Regions from separate parts of the Williamsia sp. Y844 genome, predicted to be linked through region 2. Evidence: predicted binding sites of a transcription regulator. Region 2 holds the regulator's gene; each other region holds the start of a gene.
The links. Region 2 encodes LexA, which represses DNA repair genes until DNA is damaged. Its sites were predicted from a motif close to CGAACANNTGTTCG; they were not measured.
Positions count from the first base shown of each region.

Region 1: a site for LexA is predicted at 3,403-3,416, ahead of AC1TQG_RS13215 (HNH endonuclease signature motif containing protein). Genes of this name have one in related genera too.
Region 3: a site for LexA is predicted at 2,052-2,065, ahead of AC1TQG_RS27280 (SAV_6107 family HEPN domain-containing protein). Genes of this name have one in related genera too.

Region 1 covers NZ_JBXCJB010000002.1:174,523-179,605, reverse strand. Annotated here, with positions in the region: gene AC1TQG_RS13230 (PucR family transcriptional regulator) at 1-557, opposite strand, end outside; gene pruA (L-glutamate gamma-semialdehyde dehydrogenase) at 652-2,328, shown strand; gene AC1TQG_RS13220 (proline dehydrogenase family protein) at 2,325-3,284, shown strand; gene AC1TQG_RS13215 (HNH endonuclease signature motif containing protein) at 3,477-5,033, shown strand.
Region 2 covers NZ_JBXCJB010000003.1:260,807-265,889, forward strand. Annotated here, with positions in the region: gene hflX (GTPase HflX) at 1-718, shown strand, start outside; gene AC1TQG_RS18035 (acyl-CoA dehydrogenase family protein) at 811-1,953, shown strand; gene lexA (transcriptional repressor LexA) at 2,056-2,775, opposite strand; gene AC1TQG_RS18045 (LysM peptidoglycan-binding domain-containing protein) at 2,966-3,472, shown strand; gene nrdR (transcriptional regulator NrdR) at 3,562-4,011, shown strand; gene hrpA (ATP-dependent RNA helicase HrpA) at 4,038-5,083, opposite strand, start outside.
Region 3 covers NZ_JBXCJB010000006.1:120,425-125,507, reverse strand. Annotated here, with positions in the region: gene mraZ (division/cell wall cluster transcriptional repressor MraZ) at 13-441, opposite strand; gene AC1TQG_RS27285 (DUF3040 domain-containing protein) at 827-1,234, opposite strand; gene AC1TQG_RS27280 (SAV_6107 family HEPN domain-containing protein) at 1,409-1,909, opposite strand; gene AC1TQG_RS27275 (GNAT family N-acetyltransferase) at 2,125-2,703, shown strand; gene AC1TQG_RS27270 (phytoene desaturase family protein) at 2,710-4,305, shown strand; gene AC1TQG_RS27265 (carotenoid biosynthesis protein) at 4,296-5,083, shown strand, end outside.

The DNA.
Region 1 (5,083 bases), on a different contig from region 2:
AGTCGGCGCAATTGGTCGGCGTGCTCATCGGAGGTGCTGTACGCCAGAACGTGCGAGTCTGCGTCCTCGATGCTCACGAGTCCGCCGGTCCGGTCCGCGACGGCCTGCGCCAGCGCGAACAGATCACCGGCGGTTCCGCTGGCCATCGATTCCGCCGTTCCGGCGCGCGCCTGGTCCAGCACGCGCCCGATCAGGTTGTAGATGCGCTCCCACCGGGCGTGCGGGTCGACGGCCACCACCGCAACGCCTGCGCCTGCCGCCCGGCGCACCAACGTCGTCGTCGGTGCCTTCACCAGAATCGCGGTGGGGGTCCGGGTCCCGAGTGTCGCCAGCCATGCGATCACCTGATCGGCACCGACACCGACCAGCAGTGCGAGATCGGCGCCGCGGGCCGCGCGCCCCACGCCCAGGCGCAGATCATCATCGTCGAGAAGAGCCATCGACGACACGGACCGATCCAGGCCGTCAGGCGCTTCGACCAGTGTCACCAGCGTGCCGTCCAAGGCCAGGAGGAGGCGCCCGAGCGTGATCGATGCCGACATACCAGGTTCGGACATCTGCAGTCCCCTTTGTTCAGCTGGACCAAGCATATGCAGACGCTTTGACCAATTGGCTATCGTTTCTGCAACGCCGCGGGGCTGTGATGGGGAGATGGATGCCATCACCACACCCCCGCGCGCGCACAACGAACCCGTGCACACTTATGCCCCGGGCTCTCCGGAACGCCGACGCATCGTCACCGAGCTGCGCAGCCTCACCGCCGATGCCCCGATCGACCTACCCCACGTGATCAACGGTGCCCATGTCACCGGCACCGGAACGCCGACCCCGGTTGTGCAACCCCACGCTCACGACGAGGTTCTCGGCACCTTCACCAACGCCACCCACGACGACGCCCGCGCGGCGGTGGACGCAGCCCTGGCCGCCGCGCCGGGTTGGGCGGCTACCGACTTCGATGCCCGTGCCGCGATCCTGTTGCGGGCGGCGGATCTGATGTCCGGTCCGTGGCGCGAGAAGATCGCCGCAGCCACCATGCTCGGGCAGTCGAAAACGGTGCAGCAGGCCGAGATCGACGCTCCCTGCGAACTTGTCGACTTCTGGCGGTTCAACGTCGGATTCGCGCGTGAGATCCTCGCCGAACAACCGGTCTCGAGCGCCGGGGTGTGGAATCGACTCGATCACCGCCCGCTCGAAGGTTTTGTCTACGCGATCACACCGTTCAACTTCACGGCCATCGCCGCAAACCTTCCAACCGCCCCCATGTTGATGGGCAACACCGTGGTCTGGAAACCATCACCGACACAAACTTATTCGGCGTATTTCACCATGAAATTGCTCGAAGCGGCGGGACTGCCTCCCGGTGTCATCAACCTTGTTGCCGGCGACGGTGTCGCGGTGAGCGATGTGGCACTACGTGATCCGAACCTGGCCGGAATCCATTTCACCGGTTCGACGAACACCTTTCAGCATCTGTGGCGTGAGGTCGGGGCAACCATCGACCGCTACCGCAGCTACCCACGGCTGGTCGGAGAGACCGGCGGTAAAGATTTCGTACTGGCGCATGGTTCGGCTGATCCCGATGTGCTGCGGACCGCCCTGATCAGGGGCGCCTTCGAATACCAGGGCCAAAAGTGTTCGGCGGCCTCGCGGGCATATATCGCCCGTTCGGTGTGGGACACCATGGGCGACGACTTCCTCGCCGAAGCAAACAACCTGAGCTACGGCGATGTGCGAGACCTGACCAACTTCGGCGGTGCGGTCATCGACCAGCGCGCCTTCGACAAATCGTCTGCCGCCATCGAGCGGGCCAAATCTGTACCCTCGCTGACGATCGCGGCCGGCGGCGACCACGACGACTCCGAGGGCTACTTCGTGCGGCCGACAGTGCTACTCGGTGACGATCCGACCGATGAAGCTTTCATCACGGAGTACTTCGGGCCGATTCTGTCGGTCCATGTCTATCCGGACGACAACTTCGATTCGATTCTGCAGCAGGTTGATTCGACTGCTCGCTACGCCCTCACCGGTGCGATCATCGCCGATGATCGCGCCGCTGTCGGTGCCGCGTTGTCCGGGCTCCGTAACGCCGCAGGCAACTTCTACATCAACGACAAACCCACCGGAGCGGTGGTCGGACAACAGCCCTTCGGTGGCGGACGCGCGTCGGGAACCAACGACAAGGCCGGATCCAAACAGAATCTGATGCGCTGGACCTCGACCCGGACCATCAAGGAGACCTTCACCCCGGCGACAAGTTCTGGCTATCCGCATATGGAAGTCGACGCCGCAGGGCACACGGACCGCGACGACGCGAGCAACCAACCGTGAGGCCAACCACCGCTGCCGCAACCCGCGGCATCATCACCGCCGCCGGTCGCAGTGATCGAATCAAGCGCCTGGGCGGCCGTCTACCGGTGACACGAAATGTTGTGCAGCGCTTCGTTCCGGGCGAAACCCACAACACCGTCATAAATGCCTGCCGATCACTGCTCACATCCGGCCGGATGGTCTCCATCGACTACCTCGGCGAGGACACCACCGACGAAACCCAGGCCGAAGCGACCGTCGCGGCGTATCTACAACTGATCGATATGGCTGCGGGACTTGACCTCACGCGGTCGGGCCATCCGATGGAGGTGTCGTTGAAGTTGTCGGCGCTGGGCCGCGCACTCCCCCGCCACGGTGAGAAGATCGCGCTGGAGAACGCGCACCGCATCGCCTCGGCCGCCACCAGGGCCGGCGTGTGGGTGACCATCGACGCCGAAGATCACACCACCACCGACTCAACCTTGCGGATCGTCCACGAGTTGCGGTCCGACTTCCCTGATCTCGGTACTGTGCTGCAGGCCTATCTGCATCGAACCCAGGACGACTGTCATGCATTCTCTGGTCCCGGGTCGCGGATCCGGTTGTGCAAGGGGGCATATGCCGAACCGGCGACCGTCGCCTTCCAAGACAAGCATGACGTCGACGCGGCCTATTTACGTTGCCTGCAGGTGTTGATGGACGGCGACGGATATCCGATGGTCGCCAGCCACGATCCCGCGATGGTGGCGGCCGCCGAGGCAATGGCCACCGGTGCCGGCCGGGACACCGATCAATGGGAACACCAGATGCTCTATGGCATCCGTGATTCCGAGCAGCAACGACTTGCTCAGTCGGGCCGTCAGATCCGCGTCTATGTTCCGTTCGGCTCCCAGTGGTACGGCTACTTCATGCGCCGTTTGGCCGAGCGTCCCGAGAACCTGACATTCTTCCTCCGCGCCTTGGTTTCCCGCAGTTGAAGCTTCGCAGTTACACCTCAGTGGCACCAGTTTGTCTTGACGTGGGTTGACCTACACGACTGACGCGCGCAACACGTTGCCTCACAAGGAATTCGCCGGTCGAGCCCGACCCCTAATTCGAACAAACATTCGACACAATGTGCATTCCGAGGTATTCTGATTGAAAGATTTCGATCAGATGTGCTGGGGGGCATGATGACTGACGATCCGTCCGATGAGATTCCGGTTGATCCTTCTTCGGTTTCGGTGTTGGTGCGTAAGTACCTCGAGTTGGAGTTACTGGTTGCCGATATCGCGGACTGCACTGATTCCGACATGTCCGATTCCGAAGTCAATGAGCTTGTGCGGGTGCATGAACGGGTCGTTCGTAAGCTCGAGTTCACCGGGTTGCGGCACCTGTTGCGGGTCTCGGATCGGTCGTCGTTTACCGAGGCTGGGTATTCGTCGCTGTTCGGGTTCACCCGTAGCGAGTTGCGGTTGACCAAAGGTCAAACCACCTCCAGGATCCGCGGGTTGGAAGCAGTCGGCCGGTTTCACACGATGCAGGGTGAAGAGCTGGCACCGAAATGCCCTGCCGCCGAACAGGCCTGGTCCCAAGGGTTGATCGGGGCAGCGCATATGGATGTGATGTTGGATGTGCGCAAACACATCCCGTCAGCGTCGGATTCGGCGGTGTATGACGTGGTCGATCATTGGATGACCGAAGAGGCCGTCGGCCAGGACCCCACCCAACTGGCGGCGTCGGGCCGTCAGGTGCTGGCCCGGGTCGATCCCGATGGCCGGTTGACTGACGATTCGGATCGGGCCCGTAAACGTTCGGTGAGTTTGGGTAATCAGGGTGTGGACTTGATGGCGAAAATCTCCGGCACGCTGGATCCGGAAACGTTGGCGTTGTTCACGACGGTGATGGATGTCTGGGCTGCACCTGGCATGAATAATCCGGCCGATCCGAACTCGCCGTCCGGTGCCAGCGATGATCCGAAACAGGATCCGGAGTTGATGAAGGCTGCGGCTGAGCGTGATACCCGCTCGATGGGCCAGCAGCGCCACGACGCTTTGAAGGCGATCTTGAAAACGATTTTGGAGTGCAACCTGCTCGGCAAGTCCCATCGGGGTTTACCGGCGCAGCTGATCATCACGATGACCAAACAGCAGCTCGAGGATTGCGCGGGGATCGCCAAGACCGCCTCGGGGGTGGATATTCCGGTCAAAGAGGCCCTGCACCTGGCTGCGCGTTCGGACAAATACTTGGCGGTGTTCGCTAGCCACAGCGCCGAGGTTCTGTATTTCGCCCGGGCCAAACGCACCGCGCAGAAGGGTCAGCGGTTGGCGTTGTTCGCCCGAGATCGAGGCTGTTCACACCCCGGGTGCACCAATCCGGCGACCTGGGTGGAGATCCATCATCTGATTGCCTGGATCAATGGTGGTCTGACCGACATCGATCTGATGGGATCAGCGTGCCCGCCGCACCACAAGTTGGTGGGCGATGGTCCGGGTCAGTGGCAGACGATCATGATCACCGAAGGCCCTGACAAGGGCAGGGTCGGGTGGATACCACCATCGTCGGTGGATCCAGAACGTAAACCGCGGGTCAACCGTGCCCAGCACGTCAACGAAACCTTCGCAGCGGCCTGGGAAAAGACTCTGGCCGACCGCCGAGCAGCATTGGCCCAACAACTGGGAGAGCTCACTCGGGCGCGCGGCAAGGAACCCGAACCGGACGTTGAGAACCCCGAGCCAGTCGAATAGCAGTTCGCTCGAGCATGTTTCGGGACCACGAGCAATCACCTCGACCCGAG
Region 2 (5,083 bases):
CACCAAGCGCACCAAGCGGAAAGAGTCCGCTGTCGCATCGGTCACGATCGTCGGTTACACCAACGCGGGCAAGTCCAGTCTGATCAACGCGATGACCGGATCAGGTGTGCTGGTGCAGAATGCGCTGTTCGCCACCCTCGATCCGACAACCCGGAAGATGTCCCTCGACGACGGTCGAGAAATCGTGGTCACCGACACCGTCGGATTTGTCCGGCACCTGCCCACCCAGCTGGTCGAGGCGTTCCGTTCGACCCTGGAAGAGGTCATCGACGCAGATCTGCTGTTGCACATCGTCGATGGTTCGGACCCGATTCCCACCGAGCAGATCAGCGCGGTGCGCAAGGTCGTCGATCAGGTGATCCAGGACGAGAAGGCAACCGCACCACCGGAGCTTCTCGTGGTGAACAAGATCGACGTCGCCGATCCGACGGTCCTGACACAGCTTCGCAGTCTGTTCCCCGACGCGGTCTTCATCTCGGCGGCCACGGGCGAAGGTATCCCGGAACTGCTCGAGCGGGTCCGCGAGTTGGTGTCGCGGCATGACGTCCATGTCACCGTCCGGGTGCCGTACTCCCGGGGTGACCTGGTCTCACGCATCCACGCCGAAGGCGATGTGTCGCGGGAGGAGCACGGAGCCGATGGCACGGAGATCGTCGCCAGTGTGCCTTCTGCGCTGGCCAGCCAGCTGGCCGAGTTCGCCGCATCTGATCTGTTCTAAAAATCCAGGCCTCCAGGCCCTTGGGCAGAATGTAGAATCCGGTTACAGTTACTGGCACGTCCGCGTTTTGACACCTCGTTATGGAGACCTTGATGGAACGTACGATTTTCGAGCCTGAACATCTTCTGTACCGCGATTCGTACAGAAGCTTCCTCGAACAGCATGTGGCGCCGTATCACGCCCGCTGGGAAGAGCAGAACATCGTCGATCGTGATGTGTGGATCGAAGCGGGTAAGAACGGCTTCCTGGCCGTGGACGCTCCCGAAGAGTTCGGCGGCGGCGGAGTCGACGACTTCCGCTACCAGGCCATCGTCTCCGAAGAGTCCGCCAGGGGTGGGTACAGCGGTTTGGGCTTCACCCTGCACAACGACGTCATCGCGCCGTACCTGCTGGAACTGACCACCGAGGAGCAGAAGGCGCGCTGGCTTCCGGGATTCACCTCCGGCGAGCTCATCACCGCCATTGCGATGACCGAGCCCGGAACCGGTTCGGACCTGCAGGGCATCAAGACCAACGCCAAGAAAGACGGCGACCACTGGGTGCTCAACGGATCGAAGACCTTCATCACCAACGGCATCAACGCCGACCTGGTGATCGTGGTCGCGCGCACCGACCCCGAGGCCGGCGCGAAAGGTTTCAGCCTGCTGGTCATCGAGCGTGGCATGGAGGGCTTCGAACGCGGCCGCAACCTCGACAAGGTCGGCATGAAGGCGCAGGACACCGCCGAACTGAGTTTCGACAACGTCCGTGTGCCCGCCGAGAACCTGCTCGGTGAAGAAGGCCTCGGCTTCATCTACCTCATGCAGAACCTGCCTCGCGAACGCCTGTCGATCGCTGTTGTCGCCGCGGCGGCGATGGAGCAGGTGCTGGAGACCACCGTTCAGTACACCAAGGACCGCAAGGCCTTTGGTCGCTCGATCGGGAACTTTCAGAACACCCGGTTCCTGCTGGCCGAACTGGCGACGTCGACCACGACGACCCGCGTCTTCGTCGACCACTGCATCGGTCTGCTGAACGAGAAGAAGCTGACCGTCCCGGATGCCGCGATGGCCAAGTACTACGCCACCGAGAATCAGGTGCACCTGGTCGACCGGTGTCTGCAGCTGCACGGTGGATACGGCTACATGCGTGAATACTCGGTCGCCAAGGCATTCCTCGACTCTCGTGTGCAGACCATCTACGGCGGGACGACCGAGATCATGAAGGAAGTGATCGGACGTAGTCTCGGGGTCTGATCACCCAGTGGTCCCCTGAACTCGAAAGGCGGGGTGTACCGGGATATCCCGGTACACCCCGCCTTTGATCTGTATGAGAGTGATCTGCCTCCGACTCGGAGGTCAGAGTCGACGCATCACAGTGACGACCTTGCCCAGGATGACGGCATCGTTACCCGGGATGGGATCGAACACCGGGTTGTGCGGCATCAGCCACACGGCGTCCTTGGTGCGCTTGAACGTCTTGATCGTGGCATCGCCGTCGATCATCGCCGCCACGATGTCGCCGTTGTCGGCAACATTCTGCTGGCGTACGACCACCCAGTCGCCGTCGCAGATCGCGGCGTCGATCATCGATTCACCGACGACCTTGAGCATGAACAGCGAACCTTCGCCCACCAGCTCTTTGGGGAGTGGGAAAACGTCTTCGACAGCTTGTTCGGCGAGGATCGGACCGCCGGCCGCGATCCGGCCGAGGACCGGGACGAACGTCGGCGTCGGCAGGGATTCGTCCGGTGCCTGAACCTGTCCGGCGGCTGTGGCCGGATTCAGATCGGTGTCCTGGATGTTCACCGCGCGAGGCCGGTTGTTCTCGCGCTGCAGGAAACCCTTGCGTTCCAGCGTGCGGAGCTGGTGGGCGACGGACGATGTCGAGGTCAGGCCGACAGCGTCACCGATCTCCCGGATGCTCGGAGGGTAGCCGCGCTCGCGGACCGAGGTGCGGATGACCTCGAGAACCGCTTTCTGGCGGGGGGTCAGTGAGCCCTCGGCGAGTGGTTCGGTGGCGACAACAGTGGTCGCGGTCCCGTCCGCCGGTGTCGGGGGCTGGGTTCTATCGGCCATCAGGTCCTCCAGTTCATGCGGTGTCGGGCGGGGTCCATGTCGACAAAGATAGTGCAAATGGTCACAAGTCTCAAACATTTGTTCGATCAGGCGTGGCGCTTTGTCGGAGGCCCGTGGTACTAATCGAACACTCTTTCAATCGAACGAGTGATCGAATAGGGATCGAACCGATGACCGAGGACTGAACCCCATGACTGCAGCCACCACCATTATCCGGCCGGCCACAGCTCGGCCTGTTCACCACCCCGAGAGCGGTACCCGCACGCGCACCACGCGCCCGGTACGGCCCGAGGACACATCACGCCCGGCCGGTCGCCGTCTGCCTGCGCAGCGCCGGGTGGCCGTCTCGTGTGCCGATTCGCGTAACTCCGAGCGGCGGATACCGACCGCTCGCGAGATGGTCTTCGCCCGCAGGCGCGCCTGGGCGGGCGCGGCGGTCGCCGGTGTCGGTCTGATGCTCGTGGTCGCCTTCATGACCTTCTTCGGCGGGGTCATGCAGCAGTCCGCGGATCCGGCCCGCGTCGGCACCGAGGTCGTCCGGGTCCAATCGGGGGAGTCGTTGGGCGCCATCGCCTCCCGCATCGCACCCGAGATGCCGACCGAAGCCGTGGTGGCGAAGATCATGGAGCTCAACGCCATGAACAACTCGGCACTGTCGGTGGGCCAGGCATTGGTCACGCCCGTCTACGCGAGGTAGACGTGGAGGGGCTGCAATCCCGGACGGTATCCTCGGAGTCACAGTGTCTGGTCACTCCGCCCAGGCCGTCGACCGTCGAGGATTCGTGCATGCATTGCCCGTTTTGCAAGAACGAGGACACCCGCGTAGTCGATTCGCGAGTGGCGGACGAGGGGCAGGCCATCCGTCGCCGCCGCGCCTGTTCGCAGTGTGCACGCCGTTTCACCACGGTGGAGACCGCGGTGCTCTCGGTGGTCAAACGGACCGGCGTCACGGAACCGTTCAGTCGCGAGAAGGTCATGCGCGGCGTCCGCCGGGCCTGCCAGGGCCGTTCGGTAGATGACGACAAATTGCAGCATCTTGCGCAGCAGGTGGAAGAAGCAGTGCGGGCATCAGGTTCGGCGGAGGTACCGGCCAATGAGGTCGGTCTGGCCATCCTCGGCCCGCTTCGCGATCTCGACGAGGTCGCATACCTGCGGTTCGCCTCTGTCTACCGGTCATTCGACTCGGTGGACGATTTCCAGAAAGAAATCGACGACCTCCGATCAAGCAAGTCCTAGCGTCACTACCGCAAGTCCTAGCGCCGCTACCGTAAGTCTCGGATTGCCTTGATGGCACGCTTTTCTGAAATCGGGTACGCAGTTCGCAGCTGTTGAGCAAACAGTCCGACGCGCAATTCCTCGACAATCCAGCCTGCAGCCTCGCTGACCGCATCGCGCCGCTGCGGCGGGATCATCCGCAGATGGTCTGTCCATGCGGCCACTACGCGATCGATGGCTGCCATCGACGCGGCGTCCCGTGCGGCGGAGGCAGGCAGCTGTTCCAGCCGGGCCAGGGCGGCATCCAGATACCGCGGGATCTCGGGGAGGTGTTCGGCGCCGGTGGCCGAGATGAATCCGTCGAAAACAAGATCGCCGAGTTGATCCCGCACGTCGTCGGCAGCGTCGGCCACCGTGGTGGCCGCGATGGCGGTGCGCAGCGGAGCCACCCGGGTCAGGATCGCCGCGGCTTGGCGCAGTTTGGTCGTGGCCCGGCTCGTGACCTGCCCGGCGACATGGCTTTTCAGGGCGGTGTAATCGGCAGCGGTCCAGACCTCCGGCTGCGGGGGGACCAGGTCGATCACGGCCGCTCGTACGCAATCGGCAAGCAGCGCCTCTCCGGTTGGGTAAGGGCTTTGGCTCAGCGCCAGCCGCTCCGCGGTTCCGAGAACAGAAGTCGCGTTGTGCCGTAGGCCAGGTACATCGTTGATCAGCAGTCCGATCAGGGCGTTGTACATCGCGCTGCGCTGCTCGGACTCGGTCGACATCGGTGCGACGGTGAAGCCACCTCTGCGGGGCACCAAGGCCGGGTAACTCGTGATCTCTTGTCCGGCAACAGTGTTGCGGACCGAGCGCGCGATTGTTCCGAACGTCTTGTCTGTCCAGGTGGTTGCCACCGGCGTCGACTCGGTCGCGGCCTCTTTCTCTAGAGCCGCGCGGGCCTTGCCGCCGAGTCGTTCTTGGAGCTCTGTCAACGATTTGGAGTGGCCCAACTCCCGGCCGTCCGGGCTGAGCGCCACGAACGTCATCCGCAGGTGGTCGGGCAGTGCGGTCGGCCTCAGATCGGCGGCTGCGATTCTCACTCCGGTGAGCC
Region 3 (5,083 bases), on a different contig from region 2:
TGGTCCTTGGCCTCAGGCCGTGTCCAGGACGTCGAAGCCCACGCTCGAGAAGTTTTCCTCGTGCTCATCCTGGTAATCGCGCCATGTCTGCGCGTCCCAGATCTCCAAGTGGCTCATGTTTCCGATGACCACACACTCTTTGGCCAGCCCCGCATAGCGACGGTGATCCGGGGACAGGGTTATGCGCCCCTGACCGTCTGGCCGCTGCTCATCGGTACCCGAGCTCAGTTGACGTTGAAAAGCCCGGGCAGCAGGATCGTTCTTGGGCGAGCTCATCACTCGTTGAGCCAACTCATAGAAGTCATCCCGCATGTGCACTGCGAGGCTGCGGTCCTGACCTTTTGTGATCATCACCCCTCCTGCAAGTGCGTCTCGGAACTTTGCGGGCAGCGTGAGCCGCCCCTTGTCGTCCAACTTGGGTGTGTAAGTGCCGAGGAACATAGCGCTGGCCATGTGTCGTCACCTCCAACCCCAAGGTTGATGGAAAGATCCGGTTCTCTTCCACCAACGATCACCACTGTACCCCACAATCCACCACTTTCCACCCCTTGGAGCGCAAAAATGGGCGTAACTCCGCCGATCCTGCAGGTAAAGGCCTTGTAGCAAGGTGGGGGACGAAACCTGATCCCGGGTGTCAGGGAACCGTTCGGGCGGCATTTTCGAGATCCAGGGGGTACTTCAGCCCCGTTTTGTCGGCGAAACCTCATGGGTGGGAGAAAGTGGGGGCCCGGGTGGAAAGTGGGGCGAGATGCCCTGAAAACACAAAAAAGGCCGTACATCGCAATGCGATGCACGGCCTTCTACGGTCAAGCGCGCCCGAAGACGTCTACTCCTGCTCGAAGCGGCGGTTGAACCGCTCTTCCATCCGTTCAGAAAACTTTCGTCCTTGCCGCTGCTCGCGGCCCGACGAACCGCCGCGCGACGACGACCCCGAAGAACCTCCGGGAGTCGATCCGCTCCTAGTTCCCCACAACGCCATCAGCCCGGCACCGAACATCACCAGGAAGCCGATGAGGCTGACAATGGGGAATCCGCCGATCTGCACCTCGATGACGACTCCCCCGACAAGGAGGACAAGTCCGACGAGGAACAACACGGCAGCCTGCAGTCGACGGCGCGCAGTGGAGCCGCGAAAGCGACGCGACCGTACGTTCGACGCAAACTTGGGGTCTTCGGCGTACAGAGCGTTTTCGATCTGTTCGAGCATGCGCTGCTCGTGCTCTGAGAGTGGCACCCGCCCCCTCCTTCAGCACATGGTTTCGGTAGAGCATCCAGAGGAGACAATTCCGGTTGCCCGGACCCACTGCGGTGGACCCACCTCCGATGATACGAGGTGTTGGAAGTTCGAACCACCATTCCCCGCCACAAGTTGGTCAATTTTGGTCCGTTAGCAGTAATTTCGGAGCCTTCAGGCCGCACCAGCAGGCATATTCGACGGTTTGCCCCGCTCGAGTCGCAGGATTTCCATCTCGACCACGTGTAAAAACTTGTCCACCTTCGGTCGCAACTCGGCAATCTGTTCGTCGGTCACCGACCGGATCCCGGCCTCGGTGTCGGCGCGTAGGCGAGAGAGCCCGGCGAAGTACGTTGCCCACTCGGAGAGCTCAGGCATCGCCTGCGGCAACCGCGCCCACGCACTGCGCGACCCACGTCGGCGGGTGGGGTGCTCGGCGACGGCCAGGACGGCGCCGGCCGCGCGCAGCGCCGATTGATACAGCGCGCTGAACGCCTCGGCGGAGTCGGTGACGACATCCGATTCACGCAGACGCGACTCCGCTCGTTCCAGCATCTCGCGGGAGGCGATGATCTGGGTCGGCTCGGGCAGTCGGGTGACCCGTGCGGCCCGTCCGGTCGAGGCCGGTCCGACATTCCGGGGGCCGCGCGCAGGGGTTCGTGCCATCGTCGCCATCTCGGTCCTCCTTTGCCGGACTATCTGTTGTCTATGCGGGGTCGGCTCGGTGGCCTACGCTTCCCTCGTTGGCCACCGAGCCGCCCTCACGTCGTAAAGCGGGTAAACGATGCGGCTTGCGCCTTTGCGGAGGTTGAAGCCTCGAACACCCGTTCGACAGATTCAATATACCCAACGACACCGACAACCATCAAGCAAAAAAGGCGGAAACTTCTGTGCCCATCCGGATCGCCGACCTCTCGGCCCACGATGCACAGATATGGCTACCCGAGGCCTTGAGCGTGTACGTCACCGCGATGAACTACCCGCCGGGCACCGAAATGCAACGGGCTCCCCTGTGGCACGACCACATCCGGCGCCCCGGTTGGAAGGCCGTCGCCGCGATCGACTCAGCCGGCCCGGCGACCGGGCGGGAAACCCTGGTGGGGATCGCATACGGATACAGCGGCGCGCACGATCAATGGTGGAACCAGCAGGTGCGCAGTGGTCTGGTCCGCGCCGGGTCAAGCCGTGAGCGCATCAGCGCCCTCACCGACAACTACTTCGAGCTGACCGAACTTCACGTGCATCCGTCCGCACAGGGCCGGCAGATCGGCGAGCAATTGCTACAACGCCTGCTGGCCGGTCGCTCCGAACCACAGGTGCTGCTCTCGACACCCGAGGTAGACGAGGAGAACAACCGTGCGTGGCGGCTGTACCGCAGGTTGGGTTTTGCCGACGTGCTCCGCGGCTTCACCTTCGCCGGTGATCCCAGACCGTTTGCTGTCCTCGGCCGCGCCCTCCCACTGCGATAGGACCACATGATCGACACCCTCGTTATCGGCTCCGGACACAACGGCCTCGTGGCCGCCGCCTATTTGGCAGCCGCCGGTCAACAGGTCAAGGTGCTCGAACGCGACAGTGTCGCAGGCGGAGCCGTGTCCACCGTCGAACGGTTCCCCGGCTATCGCGTCGACCGTGGATCCTCGGCGCACCTGATGATCAGGCACACCCCGATCCTCGAAGAACTCGCACTGGCCGATCACGGACTGCGATACATCGACTGCGACCCATGGGCGTTCTGCCCCGCTACCGACGATGCTCCCCCGATCATCTTCCACCGCGACCTCGAGAAGACGGTCGCGTCGATCGAGGCGGCCTGCGGTCCCGCCGATGCGCGCGCCTACCGTGGATTCGTCGACGTCTGGGCGCGCCGGTCGGCGGCGATGATGTCGGCGTTCACCTCGTCGCCCTCCCCGCTCGCTCTCGGCAAGGCGTTCTGGGGTCTGCCTGCGCGCATCCCCGGCAACGGCTCCGCCGCCGGACTCGGGCTCTCACAAGAGTTCCTGATGTCCGGCAATGCACTCCTGGACAACTGGTTCGAATCCGAACACCTCAAGGCGGCGCTGGCGTGGTTCGGAGCGCAGTCGGGTCCGCCGATGAACGAACCCGGAACCGCACCCATGGTCGGTTTTGCCGCCGCGATGCACACTATTCCCCCAGGCCGGGCGGTCGGCGGCAGCGGCGCGCTCGCCGAAGCCCTCATCCGTAAACTTCACGCCGACGGCGGCGAACTCGAACTCTCGGCCGCTGCGACCGCCATCGAGAAGCAGGGTGACGGCTGGCTGGTTCGGACTGCCGATGGAGGCGCGCACCGTGCCCGATCGGTGATCAGTGCCTGCCACATTCTCACCACCCTTGACCTGTTGCAGGCCGGTGGATTCGACCGCACCACCGCCGACCGGTGGCGCTCACAGATCCGGATCGGTGGCGGTATCGGTATGGCGGTCCGTCTCGGGGGCACCGCCCTGCCGCAGTATCCCGGACTGCCCACCGACACCTCGGTACATGGCGGGCTGGGTCTGCTGGTGACCGATCGCGGACATCTGGCCCGGGCGCACGCCGATGCCGGCGCAGGCGATCTGCCGCGGCGCCCCGCGCTGATCGCGATGAGTTTCTCCGCGATCGATCCGACCCTGGCCCCACCCGGCCGGCATCAGACGAGTCTGTGGGCCCAGTGGCATCCGTACAAGCTCTCCGGCGGGCGCAGCTGGTCTGACCTCGCGGCTACCGCAGGCCAGGAGATCATCAACGAATTGGACCGGCACGCACCGGGGTTCGCCGACTCGATCGAGCACACCTACGTCCAGACGCCCGCCGACCTGGAGTCCGAGATCGGGATGACCGGCGGCAACATCATGCATGTGGAGATGTCGCTGGATCAGATGCTGATGTGGCGCCCCCATCCCGAATTGGCCCGGCACCGGGTTCCCGGCGCCCCGGGTCTGGTGCTCGCCGGGGCCTCGACCCACCCGGGCGGTGGTGTCAGCGGTGCCAGCGGTCGCATCGCGGCGACCGCGGTCCTGTCCGACCGGAGATCTCCGTTGGCCAGGATCACCCGCGGCCGATGGGGATGACCGCCGCGCTGGTGGTCCCCCGACGTCAGATCTTGCTGTGGACCTCCGCGGTCCTGCTCGCCGGATCGATCGCCGCGCAGATCATCTACCCCTTGGTCGACGGGGTGGCGCGCGATCAGGCCACCGTGGTCGTCGTTGTCGCCGCGGCCGCCGCGATGCTCGCTCATGCCACGTTCCGGCTGGGGCCACTTCGGGCGGTCGCGGTCTTCGCGGCCACGGCCGGCGTCGGATGGACCGCCGAAATCGTCGGCGTCGCCACCGGGTTCCCGTTCGGCGCCTACGCCTACGCCACCGATCGGATCGGGCCATCCGTGGCCGAGGTACCGGTGATCATCGGCTTGGCCTGGACCGCAGGCGGTTACAGCATGTGGTGGATCAGCTCGCTGATCAGTCGCCGTCTTCCGACCCGGATCGCCGCGGCAACCGTCGGGATGGTCGGCTGGGATCTGTACCTCGACCCGCAGATGGTCAGTGCCGGATTGTGGACCTGGTCCACCGATGACGCCGGGCTCCCCGGCATCGACCAGATCCCGGTCACCAACTTCATCGGCTGGGCCGGTGTCGCGTGCGTCATGTTCATCTTGCTCTCGCTGATCGACCCGAAACCGGTCACGGTGACACCGATGACATTGGTCGCACCGGTGGGCTGGTTCACCTGGACCTGGCTCGGATCGGCGCTGGCGTTTCTGGTCTTCCTCGACGATCCCGCGCTTCCCGCGGCGGTTCCGTACGGGCTGATCGGGATGGGCATCCTGGGGGTACCGGCGGCTGTGGCACT